Regions from separate parts of the Desulfosarcina sp. BuS5 genome, predicted to be linked through region 3. Evidence: riboswitches for the same ligand, from Rfam matches in the RefSeq annotation. Region 3 holds a riboswitch; each other region holds the start of a gene.

Region 1 (4,783 bases), 1.7 Mb from region 3:
TAAGACAGCCCTTGTAAGGGTATCCGCACATAAAAGCAAAATAGCTCCGGCCATCATGGAAACAGGAATAAGTCTCCTGTTGTCGGGCCCGGTCACAGCTCTTGTCATGTGGGGAATCAACAGGCCCACAAAGCCGATAATGCCGGAAACAGAAACGCAAACTGCCGCGACAAGAGAGGCCGTTACAAGAAGCACAAGGGTTACCTTTTTTGTGTCCACGCCCAGCGAGGAAGCTGTCCTGTCACCCAGGGCCATCAGGTTGAGATCTCTGGCAAAAAAAAAGGATACTAAAAAACCTGCGCATACAAACAGCAGGGTCAGTTGTATATCCAGCCATCCGCTCGACGCAAAGCTCCCCATCAGCCAGAAGATTATAATAGAGACCTGCTCATCAGCCAGATATTTCAAAAAACTGATTCCGGCAGACAATATTGCCGCAACAATAATTCCGGAAAGGATCAGGTTGTTTGAAGAGAGCCCCGGCCTTGTTGCCGAGCTGTTTGAAGAGGCCAGAAAAATAACAAAAAAAAGGGTCGCAATGGCCCCGGCAAAGGCAAAAACAGGCACTGAACAGGAGGAGAGGCCTATCGTAAAAAGATTGATGTTAAACAGGATAGCAATCGAAGCGCCAAAAGCCGCTCCTGCGGATACTCCCAGGGTGTAAGGGTCTGCCAGGGGATTTAAGAGTATCCCTTGAAATACTGCCCCTGATATGGATAAGCCGGCGCCGACAATGGAAGCAGTTAAGATTCTCGGCAGACGCACATCAAGAACTATTACCGGGAAAATTTTGTTCATTTCTTCAAGCAAATCCCTGTTTCCGGTAATTTTGGAAGCAATAATTTTGAAAACATCTGCAAAGTTTATATTAATATAACCTGATCCGGATGATACAATAATGGCTGTAAACAGAAAAATTCCAAGTAAAAATAAATGGACGCCGGTTGAACTTGTGACTGTTTTTCTTAATTTGTTTAAAGTCATTTGTGAATGAACGCTCAATTAAAATAGAAAGAACCGGCAATAGCTCAGTATTCCGGTTCTATTTGTTAGGGGTTATATTTTGTCTTAATGGTTAAAATGTTCCAAAGGCAACTCCAGATGGTCAACCCAGATATCGACAATATTATCGAATTCAGCCGAACCTTTAAGAACAGGCACACATTTGATCCCGGCTTTAGTTAGAATAGATTTCCATGAATCATCTTCATCACCTGCCATATCGTTTCTGGCATGATCGCCAGCGACTGACATAAATGGTATTAAATATGCTTTTTTTATCTTTTTTGCAAGCAGCATCTTTTTTACGTCGTCAATTGTCGGGCTCCCTTCCACTGTCCCTACAATTATATTCGAGTCACTCTGTTGAAGATTATAGGCCATGGCCGCGTAAAATGCATTGGCCGGGTGCGGAGTGCCGTGTCCCATCAAAACCACTCCATCTTTCTTTTTTCTCTCCTTGGGGATATTCTGAATAATGGCATCTGCAACTTTTTCCATATCCTCCTGTTTTGATATAAGGGGTTGCCCAACAATAATTCTATCAAATCCGCCGGGAATATGTTTGAAGGCCGAGATTGTCGCAATCAGGTCATTATATTCTTCACCCGGGATAGTATGGAGTGACTGTACAGCCACATGCGTAAAATTTTCTTCCATCATTTTTGAAAGGGCTATTGCAATGGAATCGAGATTTTTACCCTGTTTTGCAAGTTTATGGCGTATAATGGAAGATGTAAATGCCCAGCGCACAGGTATCCCAGGATAGGCGGCTTTGACCTTGTTGTCGATGTTTTTAAAAGATACCTGCGCTTCAGGTATGCTTGATCCAAAGGCTACCAGCAGAATTCCTTTTTTCATGGGACGGTTGTCGCCGTGTGCATGCGCCGAGATACAGACAAAGGCAAGGATTACGATAAGAACTGCGGCTTGGATAATTCTTTTACTGTTCATTTTTTATTTTATTCCTCCCAAAGAAAGAAAATATTTTTTATCGATTAATAATTAATTTCACAAGGATAGAGGTAAAAACCTGGAGAAGGCGTACTGGTGGTACGTCGACCGAAGGTTTTTACCGATACGCAGTGAAATTATGTAGACGAAACCCTATGGGTAATGCCGGAAAAGTTACCCGCACAATCTGAGCTCGCGCCCGGTCAGCTTAAGGTCTCCTAAACTGGTGAACTCGGCCAGTTTGCATATAATTCTTTGCATACCTTTAACCGTTAGGGACCACCAGGCATCGCTTATATCAAAGTGGCCGGATGTGGCTGATACAAATTCAAGCCTGTCAGCTTCAATGTTAAGATTGCTGACGGCTGTTTTATGATCGACAGCATTATCCGGCAAATCACTGCCGGCGATATATACTATTATTCCTGTTTTCATCAAGATTCACCCCCTTTCATAAATTTTTCGGAGGTCCCGCGTTAAAGGGCCGGGACGGGCGGTATTGCACCTTGAAATAAAAAAAGCCCTTCAAACCATTATACGGCTTGAAGGGCTTTACCCAGTTTATCGGCCCTTTGCTTATCATTTATTCTGTTTCACCGCAGAATAAACTATCTATCATTAAAGGCAGGTTTTCTGGCTTTCGGATCATTCTAATCACTGCGCCTTCCCATCCGATTCTAATCAGACAGTGGCATATGCAGATTTCGTCCCCGATTACAGCGGCGGGACCACTCTCGCTTCTATAAATTTCCACATAAATAATTTCACTACGTTATCGGTCGTCGGAGTATTGCAATACGCCTTTCTCCCTCTATCCTTGTGTAATTAATTATCTGAAAATCTATACGAGATTCCCTTTTAAGCTTTATAAAAGCACCTTTAATTAACTTTATGTTTGATTCATGTTTCTGTCAAGGTAATTATTGCTTGAGCCAATTGAAGATCCTCCCTAGTCGTTATTTTTATATTTAACCTGCTGCCCTTAAGAATTTTAACTTTTTTTCCCATATGTTCCACAAAGAAGGCATCATCTGTTCCTGAATAATTCGATTTAATTGCATTATATAGAGCATCTTTTATGATGGAATATTTAAAAACCTGCGGAGTTTGTGCAAGCCAGACTCTCTCCCTTGGCAGAGTTTTATCTATAATTCCGGAATCATCAACACTCTTTAAGGTATCATTAACAGGCACGGCCAGAATGGCTGCCCCGGAATCTTCTGCTGCGGATATACAGGCATCAATCTCTTCAGGACGGATAAAGGGGCGGACTCCGTCATGAATAAGCACTAAACTATTAAAATCCTTTACAGCAAGTATGCCGTTATATACAGAGTCGCTCCTTTCAGCTCCTCCGGCAACCAGTCTGATTTTTTTTGAAAGATTTGTGCTGCTGATTATATTGTTATAACAGTAATCAATATCTTCCCCAGGGACTATCAGGATGATTTCATTTACCGAATCGCATGCATCAATCGCTCGCAGAGTGTGAGATAATATGGGTATGCCGGCAATTTCAATGTATTGTTTGCGCCGGGTACTCTGCATCCTGATGCCCCGGCCTGCTGCGACTATTATTGCTGAAACCATAATATAAATTTCCACATAAATAATTTCACTGCGTTATCGGTCGTCGGAGTATTACAATACGCCTTCCTCCCTCTGGCCTTGTGCAATTAATTATCTAAAAATTTATAGCTATCTCAGATGCTTTAATTCATTCGGAAGAGGTATCCCCTTTCCCATGGAGTCTTCCCCGTAATTGACACGGGCAAGAATTTTAATATCATGTAGAGAGCGCACATCTCCTTGAAAGGTGACTTCCTCAATATTTTCTTTTTGTATTTTACCCCCAGCCCACTGTATATCAAGCACGCTGCCGGCGTCAAATCTATCATTTCCCACACACATTTCTACATTACCGCCGTAATGCTGCACAATTTTAGCAACCATCATGCTTGGTCTGCTGTGAAAGCCGAGTTCCACCGGCACTCCGACAGTTATGGAAGATTTTTCTATATTTTCATTAAGTATTTCCTTGGCTATCTTTTTACCGGCGGAAAGGAAATAACAGGTATAAAAAAGACCATAGTTTATGGTGCGGTCTATTAATGCGTCAGGATCGATAATGTCGGAAAGGAGGCCCTGAACATGTTTATAAATATTTTTATACCCGGCATCGTACAGATGCCGTTCATAGAAATGTAAGAGCCGGCTGGTTGTTTGGAGAAGGTGAAACACAACGGAAAAAATTCCGCGTAATTTTTTAAATTTTTCGTTTCCGAACCTGAGACCACCGTGTATTACATATGTGTCAAATGAGGACTGTAAATTGTGAATCGTCATCTCAAAGCGGCCTACAAGCACCTCATTAACCTTTTCCGGAACAATTTCTTTGATCTCCTCTAACGTTCGCGGCCCATAAGATTCCCATGGCTCAAATTCCCGTATGATTTGAAGAAAGTCACTCGCTATTTTTACAATATTTTTTTTCTGTTGATCTCTGTCTGCATCATCAATATCGTAATCCAGAATCTCGTTTGTGACAATGCTGGGAAAATCTGAGGGCTCAAAGCTGTTTTCAGGGATTGGTATGTTAAGCCTGCGAGCCTCGTCGATTATTACAGGTGCAAGATCGATTAAGGTCTGAGTTAAAAAATCTAGCGTAGTATAACCTTCTTTTCTGAACTCTTCTACATTATCGAGTATATAAAAATCTAAACGTTTTGAGATGTGTTTCTGATATAGGCTTCCACGGCTTAAATGCCTTACAGCAGCTGTAAGCTCCCTGTAAAAATACCACTTTTTACTGTTTCTGGCACCGTGAAAA
Region 2 (4,783 bases), 970 kb from region 3:
TTCTATTTTTTTTACCTCAATTGTGTCATTTTTCAGGAGACTCAGGGAATTGGTACCCTTCCATGGGTATAATTTCTATTACGCCCTCAGGAGTTTCCATCAGGACTTTTTCTACCATGGTATTAAGTATGCTCCAGTTTTTTTCTTTTTCCCGGGGTGAAGCATTGCCTTGTAATATTTTTTTTGAAATTTTTTTTATTTTTTTTATTTTTTTTTCAGGAATGAGTTTAAATTTATTATAAACTCCTTTTACTGCTTTTCCTGTATCTTTGCGTTGAAACACCATTACATATTGACCGTATTTTTTTGGTTTTAAAGAAGGATCAATCACCAGGTCGCAAGCATTGATTTCACCACGGCCGTAAAGCGGACGTACTCCTGTGATGTATGAGGTAACCTCCATAAGCTCAGTGGCAGCAGCCGTTGCGGAAACACGGATTTGCCCACGTTGAGGGATGCTGTTCGGATAAAGAGCATCCATGGCCTTTTTTGTAAGCATATATCCGGCAGCCATGCTGGGACAGATACGACCACTGTAAAGAGCCACATCTGTCAATTTAATGGTAAGCATGTTTGCCCCTTCGGGCATTGAACCTGCCATCACGGCCATGGGATCAATGATCAGAATTTCAGGCGCCTGACTGTAAAATTCAGGCCATGGATTGGCAGCCATGGAATAAACAGTTGTTGATATTGCTGATAACGCAATTGCAATTATTGTTAATAGACATTTTTTTAACATAATAAATCCTTTTAAAATTCAATCTTGAGGCCGGCCAGGATATTCAGGCCGGGGCAAGGACTATGGTTATCTTTCACTTTCAGATGCTCATGATATTGTTTATTAAAAAGATTTTCAACATTTAAGGTAAGGGTAATATTTTCAAAATAACCGGCAGGGAGTTTCATTCCGCTTCTTATATTGAAAACGGAATAGCCTGCTGTATCATCCTCCCAGGGAGCCGTGTGATCCTGCTTGTCAAAAATCTGTGCTTCCAGTTCCAGCCAGTATTTTTTCTTGCCATTCTCCAAATGAAACCTTACACCTGCCAAACCATTTAAAGGCGGAATATCTATTAAATAGTCATCGTTCTCAGTATCTTCACCTGTAACGTAGGCCAGGTTGCCGAAAAGCGTCATCCATTCGAGAAGATCATATTCGGAGGAAGCTTCAAAACCATAGAGTTCCGCATCGGCTATATTGATATAGATTTCTTTTTTCTTGCCCATCCAGAAGTCATTGGGAAATATTTTTGCACTTATAAGGTCTTTGACCTGATTGTAATAAATATTAAACATGCCTCTGAATCTCTGATAATTCAGTTTAACGCCAAGGTCAAAATTATATGATTGTTCCGGATCAAGCTCCGGGTTTCCATAATAAGCCGTTGTTGCTCCCCAGCGGATGGCATACAGCTCCATAATCGTAGGCGCCCTGAATCCTGAGTTGGCATTGGCCGTAAGATGAATATTGGGGGTCAATGCGTATAACAGCCCAAGATTATAAGTAAATGCATCGAATTTTTCATCCGACACCTCAATATTATCCAATGTTTCTACAGGCCCTCCCGGGGTATATTTTACAACTTTAAACGGCAAGTCCTTGCTGGACGTTTCAATATGATCATATCTAACTGCAAGGGTCAGGGTGGTTTTATCACCAATGAAAATTTCATCCTGGGCAAAAATGCCATACAAATCAGTTTCTGCATCGGGTATCGGTTCAAAATCCAGATTTAGTGCTTGCGCATCATTTGCAATTTTAAAGCTCTTTAAGGTTTCGTCTGAGTTTGATGTTTCATGTGAATAAGTAAAACCTGTAAGCAGCCTTTGGTTTCCCTTTATATTAATAAAGTTATGCATGTTGACACCGCTTGAGTGTGTATTAACATGGCTTGTTTTCAAAGAATACATCGGCTTGGCATCTGAAAAGGCCTTTCCCTCAACTCTTCTTTCCTGCTCTGTATGGAAAGCATCAAAATGGATGGAATCAAAAAAACCTATATTTTTTCCATCATAGGCTAATTTATAGGTCTGGTTATCATATTCGGTATAACGGAAATAAGGAGAATCCGGTTTAAACGTAACTCCCATATCATCAATCTCATTATCCCTTATGGTCAAGGTTACAAAATGATCCGGATTAAAATAATAATGGGATTTCAAATCAAAAGACTGGTTTTTAAATTGTGAATTATTTACATCATCTCTATTGCCATCCTCATAATTATCATTGTCCCGGCCCGCAGCGCTCAGCATAAAATCAAATCCGTATCCGCCTCCGCTCAAGCGGTATCTGCCGTACCAGCCTTCGTTAACTGAAGAATAGAGGCCTTCCGCTGAATTGCTGAAAGTCCATTCATCCTTAAGCGCAAAAGAGGGCTTTTTGGTAATGATATTTATCACGCCCCCTAAAGCATCGGTGCCATACAAGACCGAAGCAGGGCCTTTTATTACTTCTATTCTTTCAATTTCTCCCATATCAATAATAGGAGCCATCGGATCTGATTGCCTCCAGATATTATTGCTTTCCCGAACTCCATCAATCAAAACAAGTGTCCGGCTCAGACCTAATCCCCTGACGGTGGGAATGGTTGTCCATATCCCCGATGTTGACATGGAAACACCTGGCAGTCTTTGTAAAACCTGTCCCGGAGTTGTTGGTGTGTTTTTCTCAATTTCCCCTGATGTAACCACCTCCATAGGCGCTGCCACATCAAATACTTTTTTTTCATCTTTGGTGGCGCTTACCACCATTTCGTCCATGACATAAGCCTGCTCACCCGCAAAGACGTCAGCAATTATCATGGTACTGATGACTCCGCTGAAATATAAAATTTTCAACCAATTACCACACATACTTGCCTCCTTAATAATTGTGAAAAATTAAACCTGTACCCTGAAACAAAAAATCCCGAAGTCCGGTTAATAAACCAGGCTTCGGGATTCCCATCTTTACCCGATAGCTTATGTTCGGTTCTTACTATTCCCCTTAAAAACCAAACCTATATTCTGTATATCATGAGCAGGTCTTCTGACTTCCGGATCATCCTACTTCCTGCGCCTTCCCGGAATTTATCCAGTGGCCGATTGCAGGTTTCGTTCCCGGTTACAGAGGTGGGTCCGTCCCCGATTCACACGAGGTTCCCTATTAATTCAACACGAAACTCAAGATAAAAAAACGCCCAAATATTATAGGCTATATATTTTACAATATTTTTATAACAAATATCTGTAATTTTGTAAAATAATTTAATAGGATGCGGCTAAGCGGCATAAAGCAGCTTTTTACGAGTGCATCAAAATTAAATTAAGTCCTTAACTTAAGTCAAGTTTATCAGCCAGGCGCGATTTAAGGAATCTCCCATAGGGCTCGATAAAAAATAACTTGGCATTTTTGCATCTTTGCATCCCAACTTCACCCGCCGGCGCCTAAAATCAGCTCAAAATCGACCCTGTCCTGAAAACTTTTTTTCCTGGTTTTGACCGTATCAATTTCGCATGAAAATATTCCAGTACCCTTGAATAATTTTTTTTTCCATAGCAGGTGCCCCTCTGGCGGCATATAAAACGCTGCCCCGTTATTGGCGCAAACAGCCACGGCAATATTTTCGGTGGTTTTAATTCTTGCTGAAAGTCTCTTTTTAAAATCAAGCTGATCCAGGGGCAAGAGAACCAGATCACACCCGGTCTTGGCCAGCGCAAGGGCAAGCTCCGGATGTTTAAAATATTCAAAAGGGACTATTGCAATTTTGGCTGTTCCGGATTTAATAACAGGAAAAGGAATTTCGGTATTCTGCCCGGAATCTCCAATAGTATATTTCAGGATTTCATCATAGGTAACCAGGATATAATCTACCAAACCCTTGCTGCGTTTTACTGCAACTGCAAAGCCGGTTTGATATTTTTCAGCCAGTCTTTTCACTTTGCTCAAATTAAAATCACCGGCGTTCATTTCCGGCAGCAGATAAAAAATCGGGCCTTTATTTCTATATTTTACCATATTCTTTTCAATCGATGCCGCGTCAAATTTTCCATCTTCAGGCACAACAAGTTCAAGATTCAAGGTTCCGGGCTGCGGAAGTTCATAATAATCCGTCAGATCACTGACAAGCCGGCGGTCAAGATAGATTGACCGGTAAAACAATAGGTTCCGCTTTGCCAGAATAGTTTGCCGTTTAATTCCTGCAAGTTTTCCGTTTTTATCAAGAGGAATTTCAGCCATAAATAAACGGGAATCTTCATGCCTCCCTTCAAAAAGAAGATCACCTGCCGGATCAAAAAGATATGAGGCCGATTTACGGCAATCCATTACAAGATCTTGCCCGGTGCGGTTGCATGCAGCCAGGAAAAATCCGTTTTCCATAGCTCTGGCACGCCATAAATCTCCGGGATCAAGATCACCCGGCGGCCAGTTAGCAGGTACCAGCAGCAGGTCAACACCTTTTAAAGCCATGGAACGGGGCAACAGGCCATAATAAGTATCAGAGCAAATCAGCAGCCCTACCCTGCCCCAGCGTGTATCAAAAAAACCCTTCTGGTCCGCGCGGCCAGGACATGACCAGCGTGATTCAGCATTTATCTTTCTATAGGTGCATATCCGGCGGCCGGCCGGATCAATAACAATGGCGCTGTTGTAATAAATCCATGTTGCGTCATCACGTTCTGCCAGGCCGATTATAATATAGGCGCTATGCGCCTTTGCTATCTCAGATAAAGAGGTCAGCAGGCAATCGTCTTTTGATATTGCATATTCGGCAATATCATCCCTGGATGAAAAAGA
Region 3 (4,783 bases):
TGAAATTGAGGTAGTGGCCATTAATGACCTTACCGATTCTGCTACTATGGCATATCTTCTGGCTTATGATTCCGTACACGGCAAACTCGACATGGAAATCATTGCCAAAGATGATTCAATAGAAGTTGACGGCAGATCAATAGCTGTTATATCTGAAAGAGATCCCGCAAACCTGCCCTGGAATGACCATGGCGTTGACATTGCTGCCGAATGTACGGGGCTCTTCAGGGACCGTGCCAATGCATCAAAACACCTTACCGCCGGCGCACGTAAAGTTATAATATCAGCGCCTGCACCCGATCCGGATATCACTATAGTCATGGGTGTGAATTCGAACCAATATAATCCCGGAGAGCACAATATTATTTCCAACGCATCATGCACTACTAATTGCCTTGCACCGGTTGCAAAGGTCTTGCTTGAACAATTCGGCTTAAAATGCGGCCTTATGACAACCATTCATTCATACACCGGGGATCAACGCCTTCTTGATTTTCCGCACAAGGATCTTCGCAGAGCCCGTGCAGCCGCTCTTTCAATGATTCCAACCACCACAGGCGCCGCCAAAGCGGTTGCACTGGTTCTTCCCGAATTGAGCGGCAAACTCAACGGACTTGCCATTCGAGTACCTACTCCAAATGTATCTATCGTAGACCTCGTGGCAAGTATCGAAAAAACAGGGGTCACCGTAACAGATGTTAATGATGCATTAAAAGAAGCTTCGGAAGGAGCCCTTTCCGGTATACTCGGTTATAGTGAGGCCCCCCTTGTATCAACAGATTTTAACGGAAATTCATTATCTTCAATTGTTGATGCGCCGACTACTTATGTTGTAGATGATATGGTTAAAGTTCTTTCCTGGTATGATAATGAAACAGGATACTCAACAAGGATGGTTGATCTGGCAGCTATGATAGGTGCACAGCTTTAAATTTTTGTAACTGTTCATGGTGAACTGTTGACTGTTTACAATTTTTTTTAATGGAGAGCATATAATGAACATACGCAGGCCTCTTATCGCCGGAAACTGGAAGATGTTTAAAACTTGTTCCGAGGCGGTAGAAACGGCGAAGCACCTTGTTACACGTGTGGATGATGTTACTGATGTTGATGTTATGATTGCACCTGCTTTTATAGCACTGGCACAGGTTGCGGATATTGTCAAAGGAAGCAAGGTCTCTCTTGGCGCGCAAAATCTTTTCTGGGAAAAAGAAGGAGCCTTTACAGGTGAAATTTCTCCGCATATGATTGTATCTACAGGATGCAAATATGTTATTATCGGCCATTCCGAGCGCAGGCAATTTTTTGAAGAAACAGATGAATCTGTAAATAAAAAAATTAATGCTGCTGTAAAAAACGGAATAGAACCGATTCTTTGTGTTGGCGAATCTGAAAAAGAACGGGAATCAAATGAAACGTTTTCCGTACTTGACAAACAGATAACAAAAGGGTTACAAGGATTGTTTACAGATAATCTTAAACATTTGACTATAGCATATGAACCGGTTTGGGCAATCGGAACAGGAAAGACCGCAACCGATGAGCAGGCCCAGGAGGTTCACTTGTTTTTACGTTCCTTGATAGAAAAAAAATTAGGAAATAAATTTGCTGAATCTATAAAGATATTATATGGCGGAAGCGTCAAACCGGACAATATTACTTCACTGATGTCTATGCCTGACATAGACGGCGCTCTTGTTGGAGGCGCAAGTCTTGACGCTGAAACCTTTAGTAAAATAGTTCACTTTTTATAGTATTCCGGGAAAGAGTATAGAATGGGAATTCTACTAACCATTGTTCATGTTATTGTATGCATCGCGCTAATACTGATTGTACTTTTGCAGACAGGTAAAGGCGCAGACATGGGAGCAGCTTTCGGAGGTGGTTCCAGCCAGACACTTTTCGGTAGTTCAGGAGCATCAACCTTTTTGGGCAAAGCAACAACAATTGTGGCGGTTGTTTTTATGATTACCTCGGTTGGGCTTGCATATATGGTTAGTAACAAAACCGAAAAATCTATAATACTCGACACAACAACGCCCATAGAGGAGAAAGCACAGACTCCCGTTCCCGAGAGTAAGACTCCTGCGGCTGAACCTGTCAAAACAGAGTGATATCATAATACTATATTGTGCCGAAGTGGTGGAATTTGGTAGACACGCTATCTTGAGGGGGTAGTGGGCTACGCCCGTGCCGGTTCAAGTCCGGCCTTCGGCACCACCTATGCAGTTCTTCTGCGCTTTCTGCCACCTTCCTTTCTTCCCTGCTTTTTTGTTGACTTTTTCCCATACATTATATTATTTTATTTATAAATTCAGGTGCTCATAATGAGCTTAAGAGGGAACTCCGTTAAATTCGGAGACGAGCCCGTCGCTGTAATCGGGGACGAACACCGCTGTTTAATGCCACTGTCCGATCATTGGATGGGAAGGCGCGGTCAGTAGGTTGATCCGAGAGTCAGAAGACCTGCCTGAATAAGTAAGTATTGCATGCCTTCGTGGAAAAAAGGCAAAGCAAATAAGATCTATCAGGATAAAAAGGGAAATCCCCAGATCGTAAACCAACGGTCTGGGGATTTTTTTTTGCCCGGCCGGAAATACAAATTTTTCAGAAGAAGGAGAAAGGAAAAAATGAAAAAAAAGTATTTTATATTTTTAATTTGTATGGTTATGCTGCTCCCTGGTTTAACCCAGGCAAAAGATGAAGAGCCGGTATCAACTTTAGACGAAATGGTGGTTACAGCCAGCCGGGTTCCGGAAAAGAAAAAGGATCTTACCACAAATGTAACTATTATTGATGAAAATGATATTAAACTTTCCGCAGCAAAAGATTTAGGCGATCTGTTGTCCGAAAAAGCCGGGGTATATATTAGAAAATATCCAGGTAATATGACTAGTATTGGTTTACGTGGTTTCAGAACTGAAACTCACGGTAACGACCTGAAAGGTAATGTGTTAATATTGCTAAACGGCCGCAGGGCAGGCACTGGCAATGCTGCCAAAATTATGACAAAAAATATCGAAAGAGTCGAAATAATACGTGGTCCGGCCGCCGTTCAATACGGTTCGGCAGCCATGGGCGGCCTTGTAAATGTTATTACTAAGCAGGGTAAGGATAAACCCACTTTTTTTGCTGAAGGATTGTTGGGAAGTTATGGATATGAAGAGGGAAGCGCCGGTTTTTCAGGAAAAATAGAAAATTTTGATTTTTCAGGCAGCTTCACCAGAACAACCAAAGATGATTATGATATTAGCGATGGAGATAAATATGATAATACCGGTTATGATGAAAAAACAAATTGCAGTTTAAATCTCGGATATGAGTTTTTGCCCGGCAACCGTATTGGAATGATATACACTTCATTTGATGCGGATAAAACAGGTTCTCCATATTATTTTATAAATCCTGACCCTGATAATTATGCAGATAATGTGAATAAATCTATTGATTTTATTTATGATGGCACAACTGCAGATGAACTTTTTTCATGGAAAGCCAGATATTTTAATGGAGAAGACGATTATAAATATACATATGTAGATCCTCTTTATCCATCTATTTCCAACAATAATTATGACCAGGAAGGTGCTCAAGGGCAAGTTACTTTAGATTTAGAAAATTTTTCTACAACAATAGGTGTTGATTGGCTAAATTATGACTATAAAAATAGTGACACCAATAGTTTTAATGTAGCTCTTAAGTCTAATTACGAAAATACTGCCGGTTTTATGCTGGCCAAACTTAAGTTGTTTGATAAAAAATTAATTATTTCAGGTGGGCTAAGATATGATGAATATGATCTTGAGTTTAAACAAACTGATAAAAACGATGATAATGATGATAATTGGACACCAAGCATTGGATTAGCATATCTGGTTAATGATTGTTTAAAAATCAGAGCAAATTATGCTGAAGCCTTTGTTATGCCTGCTGCCAATGAAATGGCAGGAAAGTATACTTACTGGTATGGTAGTTATATCGGCAACCCGGATCTTGATCCTGAAAAAAGCAAAACCTATGAAGCTGGTTTTGACTTTTCTTATAGCAGTTTTAATTTATCTATAACTTATTTCTATACTGATTTCAAAGATAAAATTGAGGAAGCTTATATTCCTGGAGATCCTGATTTTACCAAATCATTTTATAATATAAATGATGCCACTATTTCGGGATTTGAAGGCGAATTTTCTTTTAACTTAGGAACATTCTTTGATTTAAATTTAGAATTAAAACCATATTGTAATATTACTTACCTTGATGAATATGAATCTGACGACGCTCCTGCCGGAGAAACTCATAAAGAGCTTAAATATACATCTGATATTACAGCCTCATATGGTATACTTTTTAACGATTTAAACGGATTATCAGCTAATTTAAATTTTTCATATACAGGCAAGCAGAATATTGATGATCGTGTGTATGGATCATGGCCATCATACCCGATAATTGAAAAGGGTGGATTTACTGTTGCCAATATTACAATAAGTAAAAAAATCTATGATTTTTCCCAGTACGGCAAACTTACCTTAAAAGGAGAGATAGAAAATCTCTTCGACAAAGACTACGCTTATGTCCAGGGGTATCCGATGCCCGGCAGAAGCTTTTATATCGGTTTAAGATACGATTATTAATATTGTTATAAGGAGGGAGGTGCCGATTTTATCACACCTCCCTCTTTTTGATTATCGAAAAAAATCCCGCAAGGACATCAAATGAAATACAGAAAAATTTTCTTAACTCTCATTATAATACTCTTTTTTTATGCGAGCGCGGCATTCCC

What was found. Region 3 has a riboswitch for cobalamin ahead of BuS5_RS13200 (TonB-dependent receptor). Riboswitches for the same ligand answer to the same signal wherever they lie in the genome.
Region 1: another riboswitch for cobalamin. It lies ahead of BuS5_RS01355 (hypothetical protein); the one in region 3 lies ahead of BuS5_RS13200 (TonB-dependent receptor).
Region 2: another riboswitch for cobalamin. It lies ahead of BuS5_RS08505 (TonB-dependent receptor plug domain-containing protein); the one in region 3 lies ahead of BuS5_RS13200 (TonB-dependent receptor).

What each region holds. Positions count from the first base shown of each region.
Region 1 covers NZ_CP087952.1:277,763-282,545, forward strand. The annotation lists gene BuS5_RS01345 (FecCD family ABC transporter permease) at 1-984, opposite strand, end outside; gene BuS5_RS01350 (sirohydrochlorin cobaltochelatase) at 1,069-1,953, opposite strand; gene BuS5_RS01355 (hypothetical protein) at 2,128-2,388, opposite strand; cobalamin riboswitch at 2,560-2,849, opposite strand; gene ispD (2-C-methyl-D-erythritol 4-phosphate cytidylyltransferase) at 2,854-3,543, opposite strand; gene BuS5_RS01365 (HPr family phosphocarrier protein) at 3,652-4,783, opposite strand, start outside.
Region 2 covers NZ_CP087952.1:1,709,453-1,714,235, reverse strand. The annotation lists gene BuS5_RS08510 (FmdE family protein) at 26-742, opposite strand; gene BuS5_RS08505 (TonB-dependent receptor plug domain-containing protein) at 754-2,808, opposite strand; cobalamin riboswitch at 3,008-3,187, opposite strand; gene BuS5_RS08500 (carbon-nitrogen hydrolase family protein) at 3,419-4,783, opposite strand, start outside.
Region 3 covers NZ_CP087952.1:2,680,106-2,684,888, forward strand. The annotation lists gene gap (type I glyceraldehyde-3-phosphate dehydrogenase) at 1-931, shown strand, start outside; gene tpiA (triose-phosphate isomerase) at 996-1,754, shown strand; gene secG (preprotein translocase subunit SecG) at 1,776-2,114, shown strand; tRNA gene BuS5_RS13195 (tRNA-Leu) at 2,134-2,220, shown strand; cobalamin riboswitch at 2,300-2,488, shown strand; gene BuS5_RS13200 (TonB-dependent receptor) at 2,631-4,634, shown strand; gene BuS5_RS13205 (adenosylcobinamide amidohydrolase) at 4,716-4,783, shown strand, end outside.